Regions from separate parts of the Pseudalkalibacillus sp. NRS-1564 genome, predicted to be linked through region 2. Evidence: a T-box and tRNA genes for the amino acid it is inferred to sense, from the RefSeq annotation. Region 2 holds a T-box; the other holds one or more tRNA genes.
The links. A T-box is a leader RNA that pairs with one kind of tRNA and senses whether it is charged. The one in region 2 lies ahead of pheS (phenylalanine--tRNA ligase subunit alpha), so its partner is inferred to be a tRNA-Phe.
Positions count from the first base shown of each region.

Region 1: it has a tRNA-Phe gene. The T-box ahead of pheS (phenylalanine--tRNA ligase subunit alpha) is inferred to sense a tRNA for this amino acid. The anticodon was not compared.

Region 1 is NZ_JBITPM010000019.1:261,582-266,966, forward strand. Features, by position in the region: gene ACIFPW_RS11305 (Na/Pi cotransporter family protein) at 1-1,123, shown strand, start outside; gene ACIFPW_RS11310 (DUF456 domain-containing protein) at 1,225-1,707, shown strand; tRNA gene ACIFPW_RS11315 (tRNA-Asn) at 1,842-1,916, shown strand; tRNA gene ACIFPW_RS11320 (tRNA-Met) at 1,920-1,996, shown strand; tRNA gene ACIFPW_RS11325 (tRNA-His) at 2,019-2,094, shown strand; tRNA gene ACIFPW_RS11330 (tRNA-Ile) at 2,107-2,183, shown strand; tRNA gene ACIFPW_RS11335 (tRNA-Ser) at 2,194-2,286, shown strand; tRNA gene ACIFPW_RS11340 (tRNA-Met) at 2,343-2,419, shown strand; tRNA gene ACIFPW_RS11345 (tRNA-Phe) at 2,570-2,645, shown strand; gene ACIFPW_RS11350 (superoxide dismutase) at 2,916-3,527, shown strand; gene ACIFPW_RS11355 (hypothetical protein) at 3,576-3,866, opposite strand; gene ACIFPW_RS11360 (MFS transporter) at 3,968-5,212, shown strand; gene ACIFPW_RS11365 (peptidoglycan D,D-transpeptidase FtsI family protein) at 5,325-5,385, shown strand, end outside.
Region 2 is NZ_JBITPM010000019.1:8,114-13,498, reverse strand. Features, by position in the region: gene pheT (phenylalanine--tRNA ligase subunit beta) at 1-1,072, opposite strand, end outside; gene pheS (phenylalanine--tRNA ligase subunit alpha) at 1,100-2,134, opposite strand; T-box leader at 2,200-2,425, opposite strand; gene ACIFPW_RS10040 (TrmH family RNA methyltransferase) at 2,480-3,232, opposite strand; gene sspI (small acid-soluble spore protein SspI) at 3,371-3,577, shown strand; gene ACIFPW_RS10030 (M42 family metallopeptidase) at 3,618-4,703, opposite strand; gene ACIFPW_RS10025 (dUTP diphosphatase) at 4,784-5,272, opposite strand; gene ACIFPW_RS10020 (sigma-w pathway protein ysdB) at 5,370-5,385, shown strand, end outside.

The DNA.
Region 1 (5,385 bases), 250 kb from region 2:
AGTAAGCATGAGCTCGAACCCACTGTTAGGCGTTGTGATCGGTACAGTATTTACTGTCATTGTACAAAGTTCCAGTGCGACAATTGGTGTATTGCAAGGTCTTTATTCACAGAACGCAATGGATATTCAAGCTGCATTACCAGTTCTGTTTGGAGATAATATCGGTACAACGATTACCGCAGTTCTTGCTTCTATCGGTGCATCCGTTGCCGCTAGACGTACAGCACTGACTCACGTTATTTTCAATTTAATTGGAACGGCGCTTTTCCTAATATTCTTATTCGCCTATACGCCGTTTATTGAATACTTAAGAGATGTATTAAACTTAACACCGGAAATGACGATTGCATTCGGACACGGGATCTTTAACATTACAAATACTGTTATCCAGTTCCCATTCATTGCCGGACTTGCCTATCTCGTTACAAAAATTATTCCTGGTGATGATGCAACGATTGAATATAAGCCAAAACACCTTGATCCAGTATTTATCGAACGCTCTCCATCTGTTGCATTAGGACAAGCTAAAGAAGAAGTGATTCGAATGAGCGGATTTGCTTATAAGGGTGTTAAAGAAGCATCAAATTATTTAACATCTAAGAGTCAGAAGAGCGCTGAAAAAACCGCTCAGTATGAAGAAGCTATTAACAACCTGGATAATAAAATTACAGATTACCTTATCCAATTATCAGCAACTTCTCTGTCTGGAGATGAGTCGACACGACACGGTATGCTAATGGACTCAGTTCGTGATATCGAGCGTATTGGCGATCATATGGAGAATATTGTTGAGTTGGTTGATTATCAAATAAGCAATAAAGTGAAGATGACTGACGTTGCTATGAAAGACCTTGATGAAATGTTTAATCTGACTCTTTCTGCACTCAATGAAGCCTTTGATGCACTTGATAAATGGGATGTAGCTAAGGCGCAGGAAGTTGTTAAGCTAGAAGATAAGATCGACAAAATGGAAAGAACGCTTCGTAAGCAGCATATCCTTCGTCTAAATGAGGGTGAATGTACTGGAAGTGCTGGAATTGTTTTTGTTGATATCATCAGTAACCTTGAGCGTATTGGTGACCATGCGGTTAATATTGCAGAAGCCGTCATTGGAGAAGAATAAATGTGGGAAGCAGAGGGATGCCTCTGCTTCTTTTTATCATTATATAGAAGAAAAGTGACATCTCCGCTAAAATAGAGTCAAGTTGAAGGGAGGTTAAAAGCGTGGATATTCTATTATGGTGCCTGATCATTGCGTCATTCATCATTGCATTTGTGGGATTGATTTATCCAATTATTCCAGCCGTACTATTTATTTATGTTGGGTTTATCCTGTATGGGGTGTTTTTTGATTTTGGTTCAATGACTATTTCCTTTTGGATTGTTGAAGTTCTGCTGACGATGCTATTATTTGTTGTGGACTATGCTAGTAATTTATTTGGCGTGAAGAAGTATGGAGGGTCAAAGGCGGCGATATGGGGGAGTACAATTGGTTTACTTGTTGGCCCATTTGTCATTCCGTTTGCAGGGATCATCCTTGGACCATTTATCGGGGCTATCTTAGCTGAACTAGTTATTCATCGAAAAGCTTTTAAAGAATCTGTTCAAGTAGGTGTAGGTTCATTGCTTGGTTTTCTTGGTGGAGCTGTTATGAAAGGATTACTCCAAACGATTATGGTGGTTGTGTTCCTAGTGTATGTCCTATAAGTTCTTGATGACAAAATGAAAGCGTGATATAGTATTTTCATAATTGAAATTAAGATTAATTCAATTAAATTTGAAAAACTTATTGACTCTTTCTTTATCCATATGATATATTAGTTCTTGTCGTTAAGAAATATTCCACAGTAGCTCAGTGGTAGAGCTATCGGCTGTTAACCGATCGGTCGTAGGTTCGAATCCTACCTGTGGAGCCATATGGCGGTGTAGCTCAGCTGGCTAGAGCGTACGGTTCATACCCGTGAGGTCGGGGGTTCGATCCCCTCCGCCGCTACCATATATTTCAACGATACAACATGGCGGTTGTGACGAAGTGGTTAACGCACCGGATTGTGATTCCGGCATTCGTGGGTTCAATTCCCATCAGCCGCCCCACTTATTACATAAGGACCCTTAGCTCAGCTGGTTAGAGCTGACGGCTCATAACCGTCCGGTCGCAGGTTCGAGTCCTGCAGGGTCCACCAAATGCATATCGGAGGAATACCCAAGTCTGGCTGAAGGGATCGGTCTTGAAAACCGACAGGGGCTTAGTCGCCCGCGGGGGTTCGAATCCCTCTTCCTCCTCCATTTTCTAAAAGTTAGCTTTCTAAAAAATGGATGCAAATTAGGTTCTTTTACATCATCGCGGGGTGGAGCAGTTCGGTAGCTCGTTGGGCTCATAACCCAAAGGTCGCGGGTTCAAATCCTGCCCCCGCAACCAAAATAAAATTCTTACTACGTCGAACATACTTCTTTGTTAGAATTTAAATGGAGTGCTCTAGGGGCAACCTAAGCTCATAGCAACTCCAAATTATTTTGAATGTAAATGCAAACTACATACTAATTAAAATTAATACTGATAACATGATTCGGCTCTGTAGCTCAGTCGGTAGAGCAGAGGACTGAAAATCCTCGTGTCGGCGGTTCGATTCCGTCCGGAGCCACCACTCAATAAAGATCCCACTCGTCAAATAATGACGAGTTTTTTTATGTTTTATGTATGTTATTACGATGTTAATTCTCGATTTTTTCTTTTAAGATGTTTAATTCCATATACTGAGGGGAAACTTTATCTGTGTTGCGGAAATTCAAAGGTTTATTATTTGAAAACGCATGACAATTCTGCTAGTGTAAACTTGTGACGACATCATGTTCAAGTGGTGGCTAACGCTACCCTAACAGCAAGTTACATACTATATTTAAGGAGGAGATTCACAATGGCTAAATTTGAACTACCAGAACTACCTTACGACTACAATGCACTAGAACCACACATCGACGAAGAAACAATGAAGATCCACCACGACAAGCACCATAACGCATATGTAACAAAATTAAATGGTGCACTAGAAGGTCATGAGGAGCATGCATCTAAGAGCCTTGAAGATCTTCTTGGCAACCTTGACGCACTTCCTGAAGGCATTCGCACTGCTGTTCGAAACAATGGTGGCGGGCACGCTAACCACTCACTTTTCTGGCAATTGCTAAGCCCTAACGGTGGCGGCGAACCATCAGGTGATCTAAGCGAAGCACTTAAAAAGAAATTTGGTAGCTTTGAAAGCTTCAAAGAAGAATTTGCTAATGCTGCAGCTGGTCGTTTTGGCTCAGGCTGGGCTTGGCTAGTAGTAAAAGGTGGAGAACTTGAAGTAACAAGCACTCCAAACCAAGATACTCCAGTAATGGAAGGTGTTACACCAATTCTTGGGCTAGATGTTTGGGAGCATGCTTATTATCTTAAGTATCAAAACAAACGTCCTGATTATATCGCTGCATTCTGGAATGTAGTTAACTGGGATGAAGTTGCAAAGCGTTACGAAGCAGCTAAATAATTTACCAAGCTTTCAAAACCCCCGACATTTATGTTGGGGGTTTTTCTATTATGGTTCGATTAAGGTATAAATTGTTCCTAAATGGTGTAGCATGAAATTTATTATAAAATCTGTAAAATCACAGCCAGTTTCAAAATCATGAGGTGTACAAATCAGAACTTGATGATCTGTGATGGTTAAAGAGATGAGATCAATTCGATATTGGATTTGAAGATAGTGCCTCATCCTATAAATAAAGAACGAGTGTTCATCATCTCCTATAAGATGTTGAACGCTTTGAAGTAGTTGGATTTGACTGTTTTCAGAAATGTAGTCTGTCCGATATAGAAAGTAATACATACCCAGTCCCCTTTCAAAAACAGTTTATCCTTTTTGTTTCATCCGCATAACGAACAGAATTTAAGTCAAAATAAGGGTGGATGAAAAAAGGGGAGTTTGTTATGAAAGTTATAAAACATATGATTGGTGAGATAGAGGTAACAAAAGATTTGTTGTTATTACTTACAATCGGTGGTTTATACGCGCTGAGTATTGCGCTCTCAAATACGTTCGTAAATGTTTACTTGTGGAAGCAGTCTGGTGATTTTGCGGATATAGGTATATACAACCTTGCTGCGGTTATAAGTCAGCCGCTTACCTTTATTCTCGCAGGTAGATGGGCTAAAAAAATGGATAGAGTTATTGTATTGCGGATTGGAGTGATTTTTCTCGCTCTTTTCTATATAACAGTGCTTTTTCTTGGTCAGAACGCTAGTCATTTGCTTATCTTACTGGGCGCTTTACTCGGAATAGGGTTTGGCTTTTATTGGCTTGCATTTAATGTGCTAACATTCGAAATTACAGAACCGGACACAAGGGATTTCTTTAATGGATTCCTTGGTTTAATTACATCTTTCGCTGGGATGATTGGGCCAATATTTGCTGGTGTTATTATTTCAAGTCTAGAAGCATTCACGGGGTACAAAGTAATATTTGCCGTCTCACTTGCTTTGTTTTTCGCAGCTGTAATCTTAAGTTTCTTTCTCGAACGTCGTTCTGCCAAAGGGACTTTTTCATTTACACGTGTTTTTCAAGAAAGAAAAGCGAATACAGATTGGCTTAACATTTTACACGCGCATTTTTTTCAAGGTATAAGAGAAGGTACCTTTATTTTCATTATCGTTGTCCTAGTTTTTATTACGACGGAAAGTGAGCTTGCAATTGGTACTTTTGGACTTGTTAATTCAGGAGTATCGTTTTTAGCTTATTATTTGGCGACGAGATTGATTAAACCGCGATATCGTAAGAAGGCTATTTTATATGGCGGACTTATTCTTTACGCTTCGGTTTTTTTACTTGTATCCGACCTAACGTTTGCCCGGTTGTTAATGTATGGTGTTTGTATTTCTCTTGCTTATCCACTTTTACTTGTCCCCTACATTTCGCTTACGTACGATGTGATCGGTAAGGCTTGGAATGCAGTTGAAATGCGGATTGAGTATATTGTCGTTCGAGAGGTATACTTAAACTTAGGACGAATTGTTTCCGTTCTTTTATTCTTAATAACAGTAGCGTTATTCGACGATGAAACGAGCATTCCGATTTTATTATTAATTGTTGGTGCTGGCCATTCGTTTATTTACTTATTTGTAAGAAAACTTCAAGCTCCCCATCCCCCAAACCCTTCTCCTGACACCGTACAATAGCTCATTAGACCCTTTACTTTTTTTATATCACTAAGTATAGTAAGTAGAAGAGAGAGCAGAGACACCTGTCTGGAACAGGTGTCTATATTTGTTTAAGGGAAGGGAGTCTATCGTGAACACGAAGAAAAAGAAAAATCATGTGCCTTTAAGGCTAAATATATTATTTTTATCTG
Region 2 (5,385 bases):
CTTTCGATGCTTTCCGAACAAGCTTGCTGTTAAAGTAAGCTGCTTCAAGCAAAATCGTTGTTGTGTCTTCTTGTACTTCAGAATCAGCACCACCCATAACACCAGCCACGGCAACGGGTTTTGAACCATTCGTGATGACAAGATGCTCATTCGAAAGCGTGCGTTCAGCATCATCGAGAGTGACAATTTTTTCTCCTTCAGTTGCGCGACGTATCACAACTTCCTTCGATCCAAACCGATTATAATCAAAAGCATGAAGCGGCTGTCCGTATTCCAAAAGAACATAGTTCGTAATATCCACTACGTTGTTAATTGGACGAATACCAGCAGAAACGAGGCGATTTACAAGCCACTGCGGTGATGATTTGATCGTTACGTCTTTAATAATGGAAGCTCCATAATAAGGATTATCTTCTTCATTCTCTACACGAACTGACACATACTCTTCAACGTCTTCATCCGAGCGAACAAGCTCTGGAGACGGAAGTTCAATTGAGCGATTCAATACTGCCCCAACTTCATAAGCGACGCCGATCATGTTCATCGCATCAGCTCTGTTTGGAGTAAGACCTAGCTCAAGAACTTCATCATTTAGATTCAAGTATTCAAGCGCATCTTCACCAGGTGTCACGTCTTCACTAAATACAAAGATTCCGTCTGCATACTCTTTCGATACAAGTTTACTTTCAATTCCAAGCTCCTGAAGTGAGCAGATCATACCATGAGAAGCTTCACCGCGAAGTTTTGCTTTCTTAATCTTAAAATTGCCTGGAAGTACAGCCCCAACTTTTGCTACTGCTACGTACTGTCCTTGAGCAATATTTGGTGCTCCACAAATAATTTGGACCGGCTCTTCTTCACCAACATTCACCTGACAAATATTCAACTTATCAGCATCAGGGTGTTGCTGACATTCAAGAACGTGACCAATAACCACGCCGGTAATTCCTTTATTAAGCTTTTCGACTGTTTCAACCTCAATACCACCCTTAGTAATCAGATCTGCCAGTTCATCAGCTGAGTAACTATCTAAATCTACATACTGCTGTAGCCAATTCATTGATACGAGCATGTTTTCTCCTCCTAACTTCCAATCATATTATAGTGAATTAAATTGTTTAATAAATCTGCTGTCATTCGTGTAGAAATGACGTATGTCATCAATACCATATTTCAGCATAGCGATCCGTTCTGGTCCCATACCAAATGCAAACCCAGTGACTTTCTCAGGATCGAAGCCGGACATGCGAAGTACATTCGGATGTACCATACCGCCTCCAAGAATTTCTATCCATCCGGTTCCTTTACATACAGAGCAGCCATTCCCGCCGCAATTAAAGCAAGAAATATCCATCTCTACAGAAGGCTCAGTAAATGGGAAGAAGCTTGGGCGAAGACGGATTTCACGTTCTTCTCCAAACATTTTCTTCGCAAATGATTGGAGCACACCTTTTAGATCACTCATGCGAACATTCTCACCAACCATTAGTCCTTCAATTTGCATAAACTGATGGGAGTGTGTTGCATCATCTGTATCACGGCGATAAACTTTACCTGGCACGATGATTTTAACAGGACCTTCTCCATTTAACTTCTCCATCGTTCTAGCTTGCATTGGAGAGGTATGCGTTCTTAATAGCGTTTCTTCAGTTATATAGAATGAATCCTGCATATCTCGAGCCGGATGATCCTTAGGAAGATTTAACGCTTCGAAATTATAATAATCGGTTTCAACTTCTGGTCCTTCCGCAATCGAGAATCCCATACCAAGAAATAGGTCTTCAATTTCTTCGATTACCCTCGTTAGTGGGTGATGATTTCCTCTCTTAATTGGACGACCCGGCAGAGAAATATCGATCGTTTCTTTCTTTAATCGTTCTTCTACGGCTGCTTTTTCTAAGCGAGTCACTTTCTCCTCTAATTGATCCGAAATCGCTGAGCGAATTTCATTAACGAGCTGCCCCATTTTCGGACGTTCTTCTTTAGACAATTTCCCCATACCTTTAGAAATTTCTGTAATTGGACCTTTTTTTCCAAGGTATTTCACTTTGATATCCTGCACTTCTTTCATTGAAGAAGCTTGCTGAATTTCTGATAGTGCTTCTTCTTTCAACGTTTGTAAACGCTCTTGCATCTTTTCAACCTCCACTTCATTTTCGTGTTTGCTTCTTTTTGCAATAAAAAAATCCTCGCTCCCCAGAAAGGGGCGAAGATTTGATTTCGCGGTACCACCCTAATTCACCGATAGAGTACACCTATCAGCCTTAAGCAAAGAATAACGGCTTGTAAACCGATCCGCTTTCGAACGAACAAAGCGGCAACTCCAGAGTGAATTCGGCAGCGTCCCAATAGAAATGCTTTCAGTCTCGGCATTTCCTCCCTGCAAAGGCAGCGGCAGCTTACTACTCTCCATCATTGTTTTTAACATATATAAGTTGCTTTTAATTATAGAAAAAAATCGCTATATCCGCAAGCCTTATTATGAAGGTAACAATCCATACATCAGAATTCCTGCTGCAACGGCGACATTTAACGACTCTGCTTTACCATATATCGGAATATATACGTTCACGTCTGCTAAACGTTGAAGCTCGTCTGATACACCATTTGCTTCGTTTCCAAGAATGACAGCAAACTGAGATGATGAATCAAGCTCTTGATATGGCGTTCCTCCACTCACTTCTGTTGCGTATATAAGCATGCCAGCTTCTTTTAATTTCTGAACTTCTGTCACTAAGTCCCCTTTTATTACAGGAAGATGAAAAATAGATCCCTGGGTGGATCGAAGCACCTTACTGTTATAAGCATCAACGGTTCCATGTCCAAGTAGAAGGCCGTCGTATCCAGCACTATCTGCAGTTCGAATAATCGTTCCCAAATTACCGGGATCCTGAATGGCGTCCAGTAATAATAGTTTGCCATGACGAGGTAGTTCAGGCTCAACCATTTTACAAACGGCCATAATCCCCTGTGGTGTTTCTGTATGCGTTAGTTCTTGCATCACTTTCTCCGTAACAGTATAGACAACAGGAAGCTCTTTAAACGGATAAGCAGATAAGTCAGTGCCTTCTGTCACAATCAATTCTGTGATTGAAGCTTCAGCCTTCGCAGCTTCTTCTACAATATGTGGACCTTCAATGATATAAGAGAAAGCTTTCTCTCTACCCTTTCGCGTCTGAAGTTTTTTCCAATCTTTCACTTTTTGATTTTTAGCGGATTCGATAATCATTATGCTCTCCTTCAGTTTTCAATGTTTCCATTATAAAGGGTTGAAAGGGAAGATTCCAATAAAACTCATGAAATTTCTTCAATTCGCTCGTACTAATGAGGCTTGAACCAACAAGCGAATGAGAAAGGTGAGGTGGAAAGTATGGACCTTAACTTACGCAAAGCGATTCTCGCTAATATTAATGGCAACAACGAGGAGCAACTCGAAGCGACAATCCTCGACGCCATGCAAAGCGGAGAAGAGAAAATGCTCCCTGGGCTTGGTGTTCTTTTCGAAATTCTTTGGAAAGAAGCACCAGAAAATGAGCGAGAGCAAATGCTCTCTTATATGGCACAGGGTGTAAATTAACAAGCAAAATCCGGTGGCAAGAGCCACCGGATTTTGTGTTCTAGTTAAAGATAATTTCTTTCACAGTATCAGCATCAAGCTTTTTAATCACTTCAACAATCAAATTAACTGCATTCTCAAAATCGTCACGATGAAGAATCGCTGCGTGAGTATGAATATAGCGTGTGGCAATTGTGATGGAAAGTGCAGGTACTCCATTTGCTGTTAAATGAATTTTACCTGAATCTGTCCCACCGCCTGCAATAGAGTCAAACTGATAAGGAATATTGTTCTCATCAGCTGTATCTGTTACAAAGTCACGAAGACCTTTGTGACCGACCATTGAAGCATCATACATAATAATTTGAGGACCTTTCCCCATTTTGGATTGAGCGTCCTTATCACTTACTCCAGGAGTATCACCAGCGATACCAACGTCAACCGCAAAGCCGATATCAGGCTTAATCATGTTTGTAGCCGTAGTCGCTCCGCGAAGACCTACTTCCTCTTGTACCGTACCAACGCCGTAGACAGTATTAGGATGCTCTTCTCCTTTTAGCTTACGAAGTACTTCGATCGCAATAGCACAGCCAATACGGTTATCCCATGCTTTCGCCATAAGCATTTTTTCGTTATTCATAACAGTAAATTCACAAACTGGAACAACAGAATCTCCCGGCTTAACGCCCCATTCCATAGCCTCTTCTCGGCTTGAAGCACCAATATCAATGAACATATCCTTCTTGTCGACCGATTTCTTACGCTGTTCAGGAGGAAGAATATGTGGTGGTTTAGAACCGATGACGCCCATAATGTTACCATTACGAGTCATGACGTTAACACGCTGTGCAAGCATAACCTGCTCCCACCAGCCGCCAACTGTTTGGAAATAAAGAAAGCCTTTATCATCAATACGCGTTACCATAAAGCCAATCTCATCAAGATGACCTGCAACCATAATTTTTGGGCCTTCTGCTTTACCTTTTTTAACCGCAATTAAGCTGCCAAGATTATCATACATGATTTCATCTGAAAGAGATTCAATGTGCTTCTTCATCACTTCACGAGGTTCACGTTCGTTACCTGGTACGCCATTCGCATCAGTGAGTTCTTTCAGCATCTGCAACGTTTCGTCTAGCTTAGCCATATGTATTGCCTCCTTGATATGTATTCTCTGTTCATTATAACGGTTTCCGAAATATTTCACAATTCAGAGGACTCTTGAATCTAATATCCCTGATCTTGTCGATTATGATTCACTTTATTTTTTTTCAAATATGCTTCATTCATTTCTTCAAACCGTAGCCCGATAAGTTGTCCAAGTAAAAGATAACTTTCCATTAAATCGTTAAATGCTTTCTCATTTTTTTCACTTGCCACTTGATCAATCGCTTTGTAGACACAATGGAAAGCATGTACTTCAGAGCCAGCGGGATCGCCTTTTGACACTGCTTCATACGTTGTAATGCCCAATTCAATCCCTAATGAGAGAATAAAATGAATACCATCCACATACTCCTCTAGAATCGTTTCTTTAGGGGAAGGAGCTTTTTTACTCCAATATTTAAAACAACGTGTTTCATTCGCTAGTTCTCCAATCTCGACTTTAAGAGCAAGTAGTTTATTCTCGAATAAATCTTCATGCTCCAGATTGTGTTCCTTTACAATCCGAGTATCAAGTTGTCTTTGTAATGTAAATAATTGTTCGAATTTCAATGAACTCTTCCTTTCTTAAATCTTTTCTTTTTATGAAACCTTTCTTTATCATATACGTATAGAGAATAGAAGCATAGTGAAAATGAGGTGCTGACTAATGATTATTATTCTTT